2 regions of the Marinomonas sp. genome follow, and region 2 is predicted to be linked to the other one. Evidence: predicted binding sites of a transcription regulator. Region 2 holds the regulator's gene; the other holds the start of a gene.
The links. Region 2 encodes PhoB, which activates phosphate uptake and scavenging genes when phosphate is short. Its sites were predicted from a motif close to TGTCATANNNNTGTCANA; they were not measured.
Positions count from the first base shown of each region.

Region 1: ACO05V_RS18405 (putative 2-aminoethylphosphonate ABC transporter substrate-binding protein) is a predicted target of PhoB. The motif match lies at 2,403-2,420, and genes of this name have one in related genera.

Region 1 covers NZ_OZ245329.1:3,842,482-3,850,593, reverse strand. Annotated here, with positions in the region: partial or broken gene ACO05V_RS18415 (putative 2-aminoethylphosphonate ABC transporter permease subunit) at 1-20, opposite strand, end outside; gene ACO05V_RS18410 (putative 2-aminoethylphosphonate ABC transporter ATP-binding protein) at 20-1,096, opposite strand; gene ACO05V_RS18405 (putative 2-aminoethylphosphonate ABC transporter substrate-binding protein) at 1,237-2,265, opposite strand; gene ACO05V_RS18400 (UTRA domain-containing protein) at 2,517-3,236, opposite strand; gene ACO05V_RS18395 (hypothetical protein) at 3,458-4,045, shown strand; gene ACO05V_RS18390 (GGDEF domain-containing protein) at 4,051-5,175, shown strand; gene ACO05V_RS18385 (molybdopterin-dependent oxidoreductase) at 5,310-5,873, shown strand; gene ACO05V_RS18380 (GGDEF domain-containing protein) at 5,924-7,006, shown strand; gene ACO05V_RS18375 (undecaprenyl-diphosphate phosphatase) at 7,198-7,962, shown strand; gene ACO05V_RS18370 (amidohydrolase family protein) at 8,080-8,112, shown strand, end outside.
Region 2 covers NZ_OZ245329.1:496,957-505,068, forward strand. Annotated here, with positions in the region: gene ACO05V_RS02280 (amino acid ABC transporter ATP-binding protein) at 1-287, shown strand, start outside; gene ACO05V_RS02285 (HDOD domain-containing protein) at 383-1,651, shown strand; gene ACO05V_RS02290 (chorismate--pyruvate lyase family protein) at 1,658-2,218, shown strand; gene ubiA (4-hydroxybenzoate octaprenyltransferase) at 2,215-3,069, shown strand; gene phoB (phosphate regulon transcriptional regulator PhoB) at 3,154-3,849, shown strand; gene phoR (phosphate regulon sensor histidine kinase PhoR) at 3,846-5,192, shown strand; gene ACO05V_RS02310 (response regulator) at 5,292-6,134, opposite strand; gene cysZ (sulfate transporter CysZ) at 6,134-6,913, opposite strand; gene ACO05V_RS02320 (peptide ABC transporter substrate-binding protein) at 7,235-8,112, shown strand, end outside.

The DNA.
Region 1 (8,112 bases), 3.3 Mb from region 2:
TGTTGTGTTGCTGAATACATTAGGCAACGCCTCCAAAAATATGCAGACGATCATGAGGTAACTGACAAACAACATTTTGCCCAAGGACTAAATTGAGGCGAGACATTTCGTTCATAGAAATATCGGCAATAATTGGCCGCGCGTGATCTTCTAATTTCAATGAAGAGCGGACTCTTGAGCCCAAAAATTCTAAGTTAAGTACTTGCGCATTTAGTATATTGCCAGCGGAATGGTCGGCTTGAAAACGCACATCTTCAGGGCGAATCGCTAATTGTGCGTTTTGACCAAGAGGCAGATTTGACGGAGCATCACAATGCAAGGTTAAGTTACCTGATTGCATTTCACCTGCGCCACTGACTTTAGCGCTTAAGAAGTTCATTTCACCAACAAACTCAGCGACAAAAGGCGAAATCGGATTTGCATAAATGTCTTGTGGTGTGCCGATTTGTTCGATTATGCCTTGATTCATCACGACGATTTGATCCGCCATGGTTAAGGCTTCTTCTTGGTCGTGAGTTACCATGATTGTGGTTACGCCAAGCTTCTCTTGAAGTTGTTTGATTTCTTGTCGCAAATGCGCACGAACACGGGCATCAAGTGCGGATAGTGGTTCATCGAGTAATAATAAACCGGGTGATGTTGCTAGAGCGCGAGCTAAGGCGACACGTTGTTGTTGTCCTCCTGATAGTTGCGCTGGGTATTTGCCTTCGCTGCCTGATAGCCCAACGGTTGCCAAGAGTTCTGTTACGCGCGCACGCCGTTCGTTGGCGGATACTTTTTGGGAGACCAAACCATAAGCGATATTGTCGGCAACGCTTAAATTTGGAAACAGAGCATAAGATTGAAAGACAATGCCAAAATCTCTGTGGTTCACCGGAGCGTGAGTGATATCGCGTCCTGCTTGAAAAATCTGCCCAGATGTTGGTGTGTCCAGTCCCGCGACAATGCGTAATAAGCTGGTTTTACCACAGCCAGAAGGCCCAAGAAAGCAGACGAATTCTCCTTCGGCAATGTTCAATGAAACGTTTTTTAGCGCTTGGTGTGTGCCAAACATTTGATCAATATTATGCAATTCCAAGTAGGTTTGGTTGGACATGATAGGTCCTCTTTCAGTCGTGAGCGTTTAATCAAGATGGGGGCTTGCTCTGAAATTAAACAGTTGAACCGCGGTTTTCATGCGGTTCAACTGAAGAGGATCGTAGCAAAGAGCAGAGTTTTCCTACGATCATCATGTGCTTATTTGGCTTCGCTTTTGCTGTCGTAGCGTGCTTGCCATTGGGTAAGAATCGTTTCGCGGTTTTTGGCAGACCACTCAAAGTCATTATCGATCATCAAAGACTCCGCGTTCTCAGGGAAAAATTCGATAGGCTTGGCCATTCCAGGCATGGCAACAACGGCATAGCCTTCGCTGTACATTTCATTGGCCTTTTTAGAAATCGTCCAATCGACAAGTTTTCTCGCCGCTTCAAGCTTTTTCGTGCCCTTGATAATCGACGTCGCTTCCATGTCCCAGCCTAGACCTTCTGTTGGAAAAACGATGTCCAATGGCGCGCCTTGTTTTTTTGATTTCGCAGCACGAAAAGCAAAAGAGATACCGATTGGAATTTCACCAGACGCCGCCAATTTACAAGGTTTAGAACCAGAGTGAGTGTAGCGACTAACATTGCTGTGCAAGGCGTCCATATAATCCCAGCCTTTATCCTCTCCGAACATCTGCAACCAGCTGCTTACGTCAAGGAAACCAGTACCAGAAGAATTAGGGTTTGGCATGATGATGTGATCTTTGTAAACCGGATTTGTCAGATCCTGCCAAGAGGTTGGTTTTGGTAAACCTAATTTTCCTGCTTCTACTGTGTTGAAGCAGATTGCCGCCATCCAAGCGTCCATTCCGACCCAAACTGGTTCTTTGTATAAGTCTTTGAATTTTGGAGAAATTTTTTCATAGCCGTTTGGCTTATAAACGTCGAGTATGCCATCGTTTTTCAATAGCATTAGGCTGGTGGCGGCAAGTCCCCAAACCACATCGGCTTGAGGATTGTCTTTTTCTGCCAACAGTTTAGCGGTGATGATGCCAGTAGAATCGCGCACCCAGTTGATTTTGATGTCTGGGTTGTCTTCGTTAAAGCGTGCTGCATATTTTTTAAGGTCTTCTGCTTCAATCGCAGTGTAAACCGTCAGCTCGGTTTTCGCTGCATGAGCAGAAATAGAAACTAATGCGATACCAGCCGTGGCGGCAAGACGTTTAAAAAGGGCTTTCTGTGTCATCTTCACTTCTCCATCGTTTGTATTGAATGAGAGGTGATGAATATTCTGGTGAGCAGATAGGGCTCTGAGCACCAAAAAAAGCATCAACTCGTCAATCTGGTCTATACCAGATTTGTTAATGCAAAATAGCAGCCAAAAATGTCATTTATGTGACAGTGAATAAAAAAACGCATCAAAAAAGTTAGGCAACGCGACAGATAGGATGATGTTTTTTTAACGATAGAAAAGAGAAAAGACGCAAAAGAAAATGATTAATCTCGAATAGCGATGTTAATCGTGACGGCATCATGTCGCCAAAATTCGTAATCAATTTCAAGCACTTGCTTGTTGTTTTCGTCATTGCTTAAGTAGTTGATTCGCTCGATATGAAGGCCTGGCTGACCGGCTGAAATTCCTAGATCATTGGCTGCATGAGCGGGAAGTGAGGTGGATTTAAAAAATAAATCCATATTGTGATATTCGATTTGATATTTACTTTTCAACAGCTGACTTAATGATTGAGTTAGGTCTTCGTTTTCAATTCCAGGTAACAGTGCAATATTAATATACATTTTTTCGATTAATACCGGACGTTGATCGATGTAACGTCGGCGATGTAAAAACAGCACCGGCGTATTTTCAGGAATCCCCATTAGAGCCGCAATGTGAGCGTCTGCTGGCTCTAGTTGTTGAGCCAGCTTTTGTGTTGATGGCTGACAACCTTGCTCGGAAACATACAAGTTAAAGCTGAGGTAACTGGCCGGGTCATATACCACAGCTGGTGGCGTGACAAACCAACCTCGACGATTTTGTCGATAGATAAGACCTTCTGCTTCTAAGTTTTGCAGGGCTTGTCGCACTGTAATGCGAGTCAGCTTGAATTGTTCTCCTATCTCTCTTTCAGAAGGGAGCTTGGAGCCAGCTAGCAAAGCTTTATTTGCAATCAATTCACTAAAGTAACGTTGTATTTGTTGGTAATGGCTGCTGGACATAGAGTGCCTGAAAATTGAAAGTCTCTAAAAAATAAAAAATACACCTCAATATACACTTTTTTGTTTTCGACTTATAAATCAAAAAATGCATTTCAGTATTTTTTTGAGTGATGAGTGAATGAATTGAGCTAAAGTAGGGCGATTTGGTCGAAAAATGGTCAATTTTGATGCGTTAAATATCGTTAACTATGCATATAAAGTGTAAGTAGGGGCATGTTATCATGCTAAAAAATACGCAGTTTACTTTTCACCTAATGACAGGTTTACACATTATGCTAAGAGGCTTCGATACTTTTAGAAAACGCATTACTCTCTTGTCTGGAGGATTGCTACTTTCCCTAAGTTTGGTGCTTGTGACCTCGTTTTATCAACTTACGTCCACTCGGCTTTCAGCCGCCAGTGGTGAGTCTCTGGTGAGTATCAGCCAGTCTATTTCCAATATGTTGTCAGCCAATCTAATGGAGCGTGAGCGAGAGATTCTTTTGCTTAGTATGCGCACCTCTTTGTATGAAACCCAAGAATTAAGCGCGTTACAGCATGCGATTGACCAGATTAAAAACTCTTATAAAAACTATGCTTGGATTGGTTTTGCTAATGCCAATGGTGTCGTTTTAGCATCGGGCAACGGCATATTAAAAGGCGCAGATGTTAGTCAGCGACCTTGGTTTATTAATGGTCGATCAGGCCCTTTTGTTGGTAATGTTCATAAGGCATTATTGCTTGAAAATTTACTGCCTAAGCCGAAAAATGGTGCGCCAATTCGTTTTGTGGATTTTGCCGCTCCGGTCATAGGGGAAACGGTGAGTTGAAAGGTGTGGTTGCGACTCATGCCGATTGGGCTTGGGTTCGAGAGGTCTTATTGTCTTCCTTGACCGAAGCGTCGAAAAGAAAAGGCATTGATATCTTTATTATCGATAATGACCACAACGTTTTATACCCAGATAGCCATTTCCCTAACGATATTAACGTGCCAAAAGCACTGCCAAAAGATGGTCAATTTAAATCTTTGATTTGGCAAGACAAAGAAGAATATTTGACCAGTTTAGTCTCGGTGCATTCTCCAGAATCGTCAAATTTGGGTTGGCAAATTGTCGTGCGCCAACCATTGTCTATCGCTATGTCTACAGTCAACGAAGTGCATAAACTGTTACTCTTTTTAGGCGTATTTTCGACCTTGCTTTGTATGATATTGGCTTATCAATTTGCGAGTACATTAAGCCGCCCATTAGAGCGTTTGGCACACACTGCAAAAAGTATTCAACAAGGAAATCGACAAGCGACCTTCCAAGACAATAGCAAGCTAAGTGAGGTGGTGAGCTTAAGTCGTTCATTAGAGGAAATGATGTCTTCCCTATTGGAGAGAGAGCAGTCGTTAATGCAGATGAACCTGACGTTAGAAACAAAGGTGCAAAATCGAACGGCTGAATTAGAAGCCAGCAATCGATCTTTAGAAGCCATTGTTCGACAAGACCCGCTTACGCATAGTTATAACCGTTTAGCTTTAGATGAAGCATTACTTAATGAATATCGAATGTCTCAGGAGGGGAATCAACCTTTCGCTGTGATTATGACGGATGTTGATCACTTTAAAAAAGTGAATGATGTTTACGGTCATACGGTTGGAGACACTGTACTTAAAAAAATGGCTAAGTTGCTTACAGATTTGGTTGGGGCTAAAGGTATGGTGGCTCGATTTGGTGGCGAGGAGTTTACTGTGTTGTTACCTAATACAAATGTTCAGGAAGCAAAAAACATGGCAGAGATATTACGCGAGAAGCTTGAAAAAGAAGAGATGAGTACAGGATTGTATATTACAGCGAGCTTTGGTATCGCCATGTTTAAAATAGATGACAGCCATTATGAGCAAGTGCTGAATCGTGCAGATGCCGCTCTTTATAAAGCGAAAGAGCAAGGCCGAAACCGAGTTGTAGTCGGGTAATTAGTTGGTTTTTATCATTTTTATTTTAGAAGTGCTGACAAAAAATAACGATATGAAACACAGTAATGTGTAAATGAATAGTACAATCCTCCCGACGTCATCTGTTGTGATGATTAGATTTTAAAAGGAGATTCATGCGACGCTTTGCTCAATCTGGTTTACGTGTAAAAAGTAGCCAAGGTAGAAATTTTGCTTTTTTACGTGCATGTGTTGTTTACGTGTTGTGCGTATTTTTCACTATTCAAGTGTTTGCAGTCGAGGTTTATTCTAGCGACATTACTCCTTCCAACGAGACAACACCTATTCTGTTATTAGGCAAACCAGGCGAAGAAACGTCTCTTTCATTGGCTGATATAGAATCTTTTGGCTTATTTGAAACAAAAGAAATGCAGCACTATGACGGACCAGAAGGGCGTTTTGCTGGCATCTGGTTAAATGATTTACTCAAAAAATACGGGCTTTTCCAAGTACCGAGATTGCGCTTCTCTGCTTTAGATGGTTATGAAGTCTTTATCTCAAAGGATGTGTGGCAAAAAAATCAATATCTTATGGCAACACGTTTAAACGGTGAGCCTATTTCTCCAGAAAATTTAGGTCCACTATTATTAATTATTCCCTCCGAGGTAGGCTTGTCAGAAGACACGACAGTAAGCAAAACGCTTTGGATTTGGGCCATTAGTGAAATTATCATCCAATGATAGGCACTAGCATAAAGCAAATTCAAATTAGAATTTTGCTGGTTTTCATTGTGTTCTTGGGACTTAGTATCGAAGCTGTGCTCTATTTTCAGCAACAGTCTAAACCGTTATTAGCCGCCAATTTCACCGCTCTCGTCATTGACATCATGCAGGCACAAGAGGATGTGCATCGGTTGAAGCGATCTTTAGCTTATCTGAGAGCGGACAGCCCATTTTTTGATATTAATGAATTAGAAAAGACGGCACTTAGTATTCGTTATCGGCTTCCTGTCATCAGCGGAAAAATAGGGGAAAGTCGATTAGATGATATTGAATATAAATCCTACATAAAAATTCTAGAAGATGTGAGTCAAACCCTACCTGAGTTCAGAAAACGTATTCAAGATGTTAAGGCTTCTGCAGATAAAAAAGCCGATCTCATACCATTTTTAGATACGTTAGAGCTAAAAATGGCGGTATCAATTACTGAGCTACGCAATATTGTACAAGATGCTTCAAGTATCGAGCGGCGTTTGAAAAATCAATTGAAGTACTTAATTTGGGGGCTTATTGGCACAATACTCTTGGCTTTTTCGGCTCTGTTAGTTGTATTAATTAGGCTTTATCGAATTAAAGAAGTCCTAACAATACAGAATAATCTGGACCATTTAACGCAGCTGCCGAACCGTCGATTCATTACTGAAAAAACGCAGAAAATCTTGCTGACTCGACCAAGCCAAATTGGCTTAGCGATTATAGATTTGGATCTATTTAAAAAAATCAACGATTTGTATGGCCATCCTGCTGGTGACGAAGTGCTTAAAGTTATTGCTGACATATTTGCCAAGAATATCTCTATTCCAAGTTCGGTTGCCCGTCTTGGTGGTGAAGAGTTCTGTATCTTATTTTTAGAAAAAAGTCAGCAAGAGGTTCTACAGATCTGTGAAGATATACGAGAAACGGTCGAGCAAACTAAAATCAAAGTCAATAACAGCACGCTCATTCACCTGACACTGAGTATTGGCCTTTATTATCATGAGGGTGAACGACAAACCACCTTTAGCCAAATTTATAATTATGCAGATCAAGCTTTGTATTTGGCGAAAAAAGAAGGCCGTAACAGACTTGTAATGCATGAGACCAGTAAAGCTTAATCGCTCGATTTAGCGTTTGAGTGATGCCTGAAAGCGGATGGCTTTAGTCCGCTTTTCCGACGTCAGAGAGTTTTGATCTGGATCCAAAGATAGGCCGCCAAGGTTTTATATTTCTTTCATTTTGAATCACTTATATTATTAGCGAAGTTTTAAAATGTTCGCCATCAAACGTAGTAAAAAGGTAGGTTGTAATGGATTTGATCCACAGTGTTATTCTCGGATTAGTAGAAGGTGCAACAGAATTTTTGCCGATCTCTTCCACTGGGCATCTGATCGTTGTTAGCCAATGGCTGGGGATGGAGCAAACGGAAGGGAATAAAGCGTTTGAAGTGATTATCCAATTAGCAGCGATCTTGGCTGTGGTGGCGAATTATAAAGAGCGTTTTACGTTTAAGCATTTCCGTTTATGGTGCCAAGTATTTGTGGCTTTCTTGCCTGTCGCTATCGTTGGTTTTTTGTTTCGTCATCAGATCAAAGACATGTTTTCTGTGACGATTGTCGCGACCATGTTTATTGTCGGTGGGGTAATTTTCCTACTGACAGAGCGTTTTATAAAAAATAAGTCTCCCAGTGTCGATAGCCTCGACGATTTGAGTTTCAAGCAAACGCTGTGGATCGGTTTTGCACAAATTTTTGCCCTGATTCCCGGTACGAGTCGTGCAGGTTCGACCATTGTTGGTGCTTTGTTGGTTGGTCTGAGTCGCAAGGCCAGTGCAGAATTCTCGTTCTTATTGGCGTTGCCGGTGATGATGGCTGCTTCTGGTTATGACATGCTTTCGCATTATAAGGAATTTGCTGGTGAGCAGTGGATGCCTTTAGTGGTTGGCTTTATCGTCGCTTTCTTAAGTGCGTTTATTGTTATGAAATTGTTTATGGCATTTTTGGCAACATTCACGTTTGTGGCGTTTGGTTGGTATCGGATTATATTTGGCGCGCTTTTGTTATTTCTTTCATAAGCCGATTTCTTATTGGTCCGATAAAACCATGACGACTATTCAATAGAGGTTTACACATAAGAAGGGATGTTTTGTAATGTCCCTTCTTTGCAATGTGATTCACTGGACCTATTTGTCATGCGTCGTTATTTTCTTTTTGCTGTTGTTGCC
Region 2 (8,112 bases):
CCCGAGGTTTGTGTATGCAGCCTCGTATCATGCTTTTTGATGAGCCTACGTCAGCGCTTGACCCTGAAATGATCAAAGAAGTATTGGACGTAATGGTTCAGTTAGCAGAAGAAGGCATGACCATGGTGTGTGTAACGCACGAAATGGGCTTCGCTAAAACCGTTGCTGACCGTGTAGTTTTCATGGATGCAGGCGAGATCGTTGAAGCCAACGAGCCTCACGAGTTCTTCGACAACCCTCAACACGACCGTACCCAGATGTTCCTAAGTCAAATTTTGAATCACTAATCGTTTAGTATTCAGAACAAGTACTTAAAATCTGTTATATTGACAAAGCCCCTTATTGGGGCTTTTTATGTCAGTTACTTTTAACAGGAAAATGTATGGAACCTTCCTTAGACCTTCAGCCAAACCAAAGATTACGGGTGGTGCATTTAGCTGATCACACTGGTCGTTTGCAGGTTATTTTCCCTGAAAGCAACATGCTTGATATCTCTGCTGTATCCCGTATTACTAAGCGTCGCTTTGAGCCAGTCAGCAACTTTCACAGCTCAGGTGACCCACTTATCAAGCCAAACAGCGTAACAACCATTCTAGAAGCCAGCATGCTAAAAGGGGCGACGTTTTCGATTCGCACCAAGGTGGATGAGCAATATCGCGACATTACCTCCGCAGAACTCGAAAAGATGTTTTCTGGACCACTGAACCGCTTTGAAAATATCTCCATCAATACGCAGCTCATAAAACGCCCTGTAGACAATCACGAAGACGACGAAGAACAAATACTTCAAGCCCTTGGACGATTTCAATCCATTCGACTCAAGCAACGCATCGAAGAAACATTAGAAATCCCTCCTTTGCCAGCGTCATCTCATCGCATTATTCGTCTTTCAGCAGACAAAACGGCGGGTACCGATGAGCTGTGTGAAGTGATTGCTTTAGATCCTAGCTTAGCGGCTCAAGTCATTAGTTGGGCATCATCGCCTTACTATGGCGCACCTGGCTCTATAGAGTCTGTGGAAGATGCAATCATTCGAGTCCTAGGCTTCGATATGGTAATGAACTTAGCACTAGGGCTTTCCATGAGTAATGGCTTCCAAACGCCTGAAGACGGTCCACGCCATTATGAAAATTTTTGGCTCGATTCAGTTTCCAATGCGGTACTAATGGAATCCTTGGCTAAAACAATGTCAGGGCTAAACCGACCTAAACTAGGTCACGCCTATCTTGCGGGCTTACTACATAATTTTGGCTATTTGGCGATTAGTACCATTTTACCGCCACATTTTTCGATTCTGTCTCGATATCAAGAAGCTAATGCGCACTTATCTTCTGAATTAATAGAAATGCAAATACTGCACTTTACCAAGGAGCAATTAGGTTCTTGGTTATTACGCTACTGGAGTTTGCCAGACAACATTTGGACAGCCATTCGCTACAGCAAAAAACCGCACTATTATGGAGAGCATGCCATATTAGCCAAATTATTATATGTCTCACACAAACTCCGCCATAGCGAAGCTATTGAACCATCAGTGCTGTTAGAGATAGGGTTAACCCAAGAAGAAGCAGATAACTGCAGAGACACAATTTACCAAAAGTCTGCGGAACTACATAAGATGGTCGCTTTGATTAACAAAATGAATGCATAGTTAATTATGATGTTAATGAACTCTTCTGCTGCACAGCAATTCGACTATCGTTGGTCATCGGTACAACAGATTAATAAGGTAAAAGTCCCTAAAAAACTATGGCCTTGGCTGATCACACAAGACTCTTTGACGGCAAGACTTAAAAGCCTAGGAACCTTAACGGTTGATGTGCTTGACGATGTTTGGAGCACGCCAACAGCGAGAGAAAGAAAACGCCTAAAGTTGCGCCCTAGAGAAGCAGCACGTATCCGTACTGTCTTGCTCAAAATCGATGGTAAAGCCGTTATTTATGCCCGCTCTATTATTCCAGCCAGATCGTTAAAAGGGCATTGGCGGCAAGTAAAGTATTTAAAAGACAAACCTCTGGGTGGCTACTTATTTCGACATAAAGGGCTTTCCCGAAGCTGCATTGAGGTGACTCAGCTACCAAAACGCCTGTTTCCAAACCAACCAAACGCGTTATGGGCGAGACGCTCTGTGTTCCACCAGTTTGGCCCTGGAATATTGGTCAATGAAGCTTTCTTTAATGAGATTAACCAACTAAAAACGCCGTTTGGATTGTTATGAATAAACTTAAAGACTACGCAGAATTAACTCGATTCAACCGCCCTATCGGCTCATTTTTGCTGATGTGGCCAACGTTGTGGGCACTATGGCTTGCAGCCGATGGCATGCCTGAGTGGCATTTAGTGGTGATCTTCGTCTTAGGTGTTTTCAGCATGCGTTCAGCAGGTTGTGTTATTAATGACTTCGCCGATAGAAAAGTCGATGGCCACGTTGAACGCACGAAGAACCGTCCTTTACCTTCTGGTCGAGTATCCGAAAAAGAAGCGCTGATGCTGTTTTGCTTCTTGTCGATTTTGAGTTTTATCTTGGTGCTATTTACGGATATGAGAACGATTTTACTGTCGTTCGCAGGATTGGGGCTTGCTGCCCTGTACCCATTTATGAAACGATATACTCATCTGCCTCAGCTTTTCCTTGGTTTAGCCTTCTCTTGGGCGATTCCTATGGCCTACAGCGCACAAGGTGGAGACTTAGCGGATCCAGAATTATGGATGCTGTTTGTCGCAAACTGCTTTTGGACTATCGCCTACGATACCTATTACGCCATGACAGATCGTCCAGACGACCTTAAAGTTGGTATCAAATCTACAGCAATCTTATTTGGCCGATACGATTTATTCATCATCGTTTGCCTGCAAGGACTCACCTTATCTTTATTAACTTGGATTGGTCTACTAGCAGGATTACATTGGCTATATTTTGTATCACTCGTAGTTTGCATTGGACTCTTTTATCAACAATTTAAACAAGCCAAAGAACGTGACCGACAAGCTTGCTTTCGCTCCTTTCTAGACAATAATCGTGTTGGTTACTGTGTTTTCATCGGTCTAGTTACAAGCTATTTTATGTAATATATGGCAAAGTTGTGACAATGTAACAGAATTGTCACATCAGATCGTTTTAATGAAACCGTTCCTGAGATGAGGATAAATCCTGTGACCGGTAAAAAAGTATTAATTATTGACGACGAATCTTCCATACGCGAAATGATCGCTATCGCACTTGAAATGGCGGGCTACGAGTATTTGGAAGCAGAAAACATTCAGCAAGGCCATGAAATCATTGTGGATCACCGTCCAGATCTGATTCTTGTCGATTGGATGATGCCCGGCGGTAGTGGCATTGAGCTGACTCGTAGATTGAAAAAAGACCCTACGACGGCCGAAATCCCAGTCATTATGCTGACAGCGAAAAGCGAAGAAGACAACAAGATTCAAGGTTTAGAAGTCGGTGCAGATGACTATATCACCAAGCCTTTCTCGCCGCGCGAATTAGTGGCACGACTAAAGGCCGTGTTACGTCGCGCAACGCCTCAAGGCGTTGACGAACCAATCGAGATCGAAGGTCTGACCCTTGACCCAATTAGCCAACGAGTTACCATAGGCAGCCGTCCCTTAGACATGGGACCGACAGAATACCGTCTATTAAAGTTTCTCATGACCCATCAAGAGCGAGCCTATTCAAGAGCGCAATTGTTGGATCAAGTATGGGGCGGAAATGTCTACGTTGAAGAACGTACCGTTGATGTCCATATACGCCGTTTACGCAAAGCCATTGGTAGCACCCATGATTTCTTGATACAAACCGTACGAGGAACTGGCTACCGCTTCTCAGCAAAAAGGTCCGTATGAAAACAGTTTGGCGAAACACCATTATTACTTGGCTCGCGGGGCTCGCGGCCTGCATTGTAATAGGCTTAGTTATAGGTCAATTATTGGGTGTTTTGTTGCTATACGTTTTAGGCTCTTTGTACTGGCAGCTTTATCAGTTATACCAATTCCATAACTGGCTACGCCATTCAGGAAAAGCGGCGCCACCAGAAACAAGCGGTATTTGGGGAGATGTCTTCGATGCAGTTTATCGCTTACAGAAAAAACAGCGCAAGTCTAAACGCCGCATGCGCCAAGCTCTAACAAGAATTGAAAGCTCCACAACCGCCTTAAAAGAAGGCGTTATCATGGCGGACAACCAAGGCAACTTGGAGTGGTGGAACAACTCGGCGGCGCACTTTCTTGGATTAATGCGCCCGGTTGATCGCGGCCAAGTCATTACCAATATTGTTCGCAACCCAGAGTTTTTCCGTTACTTCAGTCAAAAACGTTTTGGCGAGCCATTAGTCATCAAATCCCCAGCAAAAGACGGCGTGTATTTAGAGATTCAAACCACGCTATACGACAAAAACGACCATCTAATTTTTGTCCGTGACGTGACCCGTTTACACTTGCTAGAACAAATGCGCAAAGACTTTGTTGCCAACGCTTCCCATGAGCTGAAAACTCCGCTAACTGTTATTAAAGGTTACCTAGAAACCCTCGACATGTTCAAGGACAGCCTGCCTAAAAGTATGCAAAAAGGCATTGTAAACATGTCTGAGCAATCAGAGCGGATGGAACAACTTATTGAAGATCTATTGCTGCTTTCTCGCTTAGAAAGTAATGACAAGCGCGAAGAGAACCAATGGCATAAGCTCTCAGACCTAGTAAAAACTATCACTAATGCGACAACGCCCATCTTGACGGACAAGCATACGATTAGCGTGCAAATTCCTGAAGAATCTCGACTGTACGGCTCTTACAAAGAACTCTACAGCGCCTTTTCGAATCTTATTTTTAACGCCATAAAATATTCACCAGATGGTGGCGAAATCACTATAAAATGGGAGTCCAGTGAATTTAATGGTGTTTTCTCTATAAAAGACTCAGGCATTGGCATAGAGCCAAGATACATTCCTCGACTGACTGAACGATTTTTCCGCGTAGACAAAGGACGTGGTTCAAAAACAGGTGGCACAGGTCTTGGCTTAGCCATCGTAAAACACGTTCTACTACATCATGACGCCAAACTACAAATTCGCAGCCAACCCGGTTTTGGCAGTACGTTTTCTTGCCACTTCCCAGCGAATCGAACCAGAAACGATACTATTCCAGCGATAGAGTTTAATATCGACGAAACACCGCCAACAGATCAATTATAAAAAAGGGAAGCATGGCCTCACGCTTCCCTTTTTTAATCTTCAAATCAAACCCAAAAATACTTATAGAGACCTTTGCACGAAGTCACGAGCGAAGGTCTTTTATAAGCTATCAAACAATTGGCTAATAAACGCCTCTTTCTCACTGTCCTGATCAATCAAACTCAAGATAACCGTCAAAAAGGTCGAGTCATGTTTTTTCTCGGTGGTGGCAACGGATTGAATATAATAATTCAAGCGATTCACTACTCCTTTGTACTCCAGATCCAATACAGCTTGTCCTAATACTTGTGGCACAACATCGTCGCTCTTAATAAACATCGTAGCTTCGGTTTTGCTGAATTGAATCACCATGCATCGAAACTGTTTATTTTCAAAACGTACGATAGTTGGAATTTTGACATCCTTTACTGAAACAGCAGGTGCATCAGGATTGGTAAACTTCGTCGCTTGTACAGAATTAGATTTTCCTGCGCCCATTAATACATCTAATGATGCGGAACTGACTCCGCCAGGAGCGCTGGATTCACGCGGCTTTTGAGAGGATAACTTGCGTTCAAGGTTATGCTTTTTCGCCGCTGAAATAACTTTATTTACCAGTTGTTCGCTAGAAAACGGCTTACCAAGATAATCAGTAACGCCCGATTGTACCGCTTCCACCACATGGCTCTTATCGCCACGACTGGTGATCATCACAAATGGTACGTCTTCTTTTTTATATTTCGGTTGTTCTCGACACCATTTAAGCAGCTCAACACCTGTCATTTCAGGCATCTCCCAATCACACAACACCATATCAAATTGCGTCTTTGTCAGCATTTGCTGGGCCTTACGGCCATTCACTGCATCTTCAATCTCGACAGCTGGGAACTGCTTACGCAATGTGCGTCGAATCAAATCACGTGTAAAAGAAGCATCATCTACTACCAATATTTTTAACGACATTACTTAGTTCCATCAGTGCGATCTAACAAGGCAGAAAAATCACCATGTTGCGACCTAAAAACCGAAATCCACAACAACGTAGCAGCGACTACAGCAATCGGCATAACGAATAAATTAAAGAAAGGGATCGTCAAACCGACCATCACTATGCCGCCAAACGTCCAACATAACAAAGGTTTGGAGCGCAATGCCATTCTCATATTATGAAATTTAACCTTATTATTATCAAAAGCATAATCCATATATTGAAGGGATAACATCCAAGCTGAAAATAATAATAACAATACTGGTGCAATCACATTAACAATTGGAATAACAGACAATAACAAAAGTAAAATAAAACGAGGCAAAAAATACAATATTTTCTGACATTCCCTCTGCAAGCTTCGACCAATAATAGCCATAATAACACTCGCGGTTAATGTTTCATCAAAGACTTTCCCCGTTTCTTTTTCCTCTACTTTCTCCGCTAGAAACGCCATGAAAGGCGCCGCTAAAATATTCACGCCGACAGAGAAACTATAGAACAAAAGTACACTAATAACAGCGCCGAAAATCAAATAAAACAGCCAATTCACAAAAGAAATCCACTCTGGTAAATACCCCATCGCGGAGTCCATTAAGGTCTGAAAATAACTAAAGGCGACCATATACAACAAGCCCACCAAAACAAAGTTCGCCAACAAAGGCGCCAATATAAAGAGCCTTAAATCTTTTGAGAGAACCAAAGGAAACGCTTTTAAAAAAGCCCCCGCCGCTTTAAATGGATGTGTAATCACAATGTACCTTTCTTTAAAATTGGTCTTAGTGCCACAGAATATCATGACGACTTTCGCGGCTCCAGAAAGCCTTTCTAATGACCCGCTAAATAAACCAAATTAACTGCGCAGTGCAAACATTTTAAGAGTCTAACAGACCATTTCCATCACTCTTTTATAAAGCTTACATTTATTAGACGCATGACCTGATACGCAATTTCGATTGTGACCTTTTGTAAATTGGTGAACTATGAAACCTTAAGACGAATACAAACCAGTGCTGGTAAGCGTCTGACTATAAAAATTGCACATAAAAGCTAACTAACAAGGGACATAATCAAAATGAAAAAGACATTACTCGCCAGTGCCATCATGGCCACTTCTCTTTTCGCTCTACAAGCCCAAGCGGCAGAAGTACCGGCTGGCGTAGAACTCGCCGCTAAACAAGAACTCGTTCGTGGCGGTGGCTCAGAGCCATCTACAATGGACCCTCAAAAAATGGAAGGCACACCAGCGTCTATTCGTTCGAAAGATCTTTTCGAAGGTTTGTATAACCAAGACGGCGACGGCAACCAAATTCCAGGCGTGGCAAAAAGCTACGATGTAAACGCGGACAACACGCAATACACCTTCCACCTACGCGACGACGCTAAATGGTCCAATGGCGACCCAGTAACCGCTGAAGACTTTGTTTACGCTTTCACACGTGCTGTAGATCCTAAATTGGCCTCTCCATACGCATGGTTCATGGAAATTCCTGCGATTACAAACGCAACTAAAATCATTGCCGGCGAAGCGGATCCTTCCACGCTTGGCGTCAAAGCATTAGACGCCCACACATTCCAAGTATCCCTTGAGCGTCCTGTACCTTACTTTGTGAAAATGACGTCTCACCAAACCATGTTCCCAGTACCTAAAAAAGTGGTCGAGAAATGGGGTGATGACTGGACTAAACCAGAACATATGGTGTCTAACGGTGCCTATAAAATGGACGAATGGATCGTCAACGAAAAAATGGTGTTCACTCGTAACAAAAACTACTGGAATGACGCCAAAACCATCATTAACAAGGTTACCTACTTACCAATTGAATCGCCTAACGCTGAGTTAAAACGCTTCCAAGCAGGTCAAATGGACCTTAGCTATGAGCTACCAAACGACCACTTTAAACAGTTAATGCGAGACATTCCTGATGAAGTTGTCGTTACACCAAAATTAGG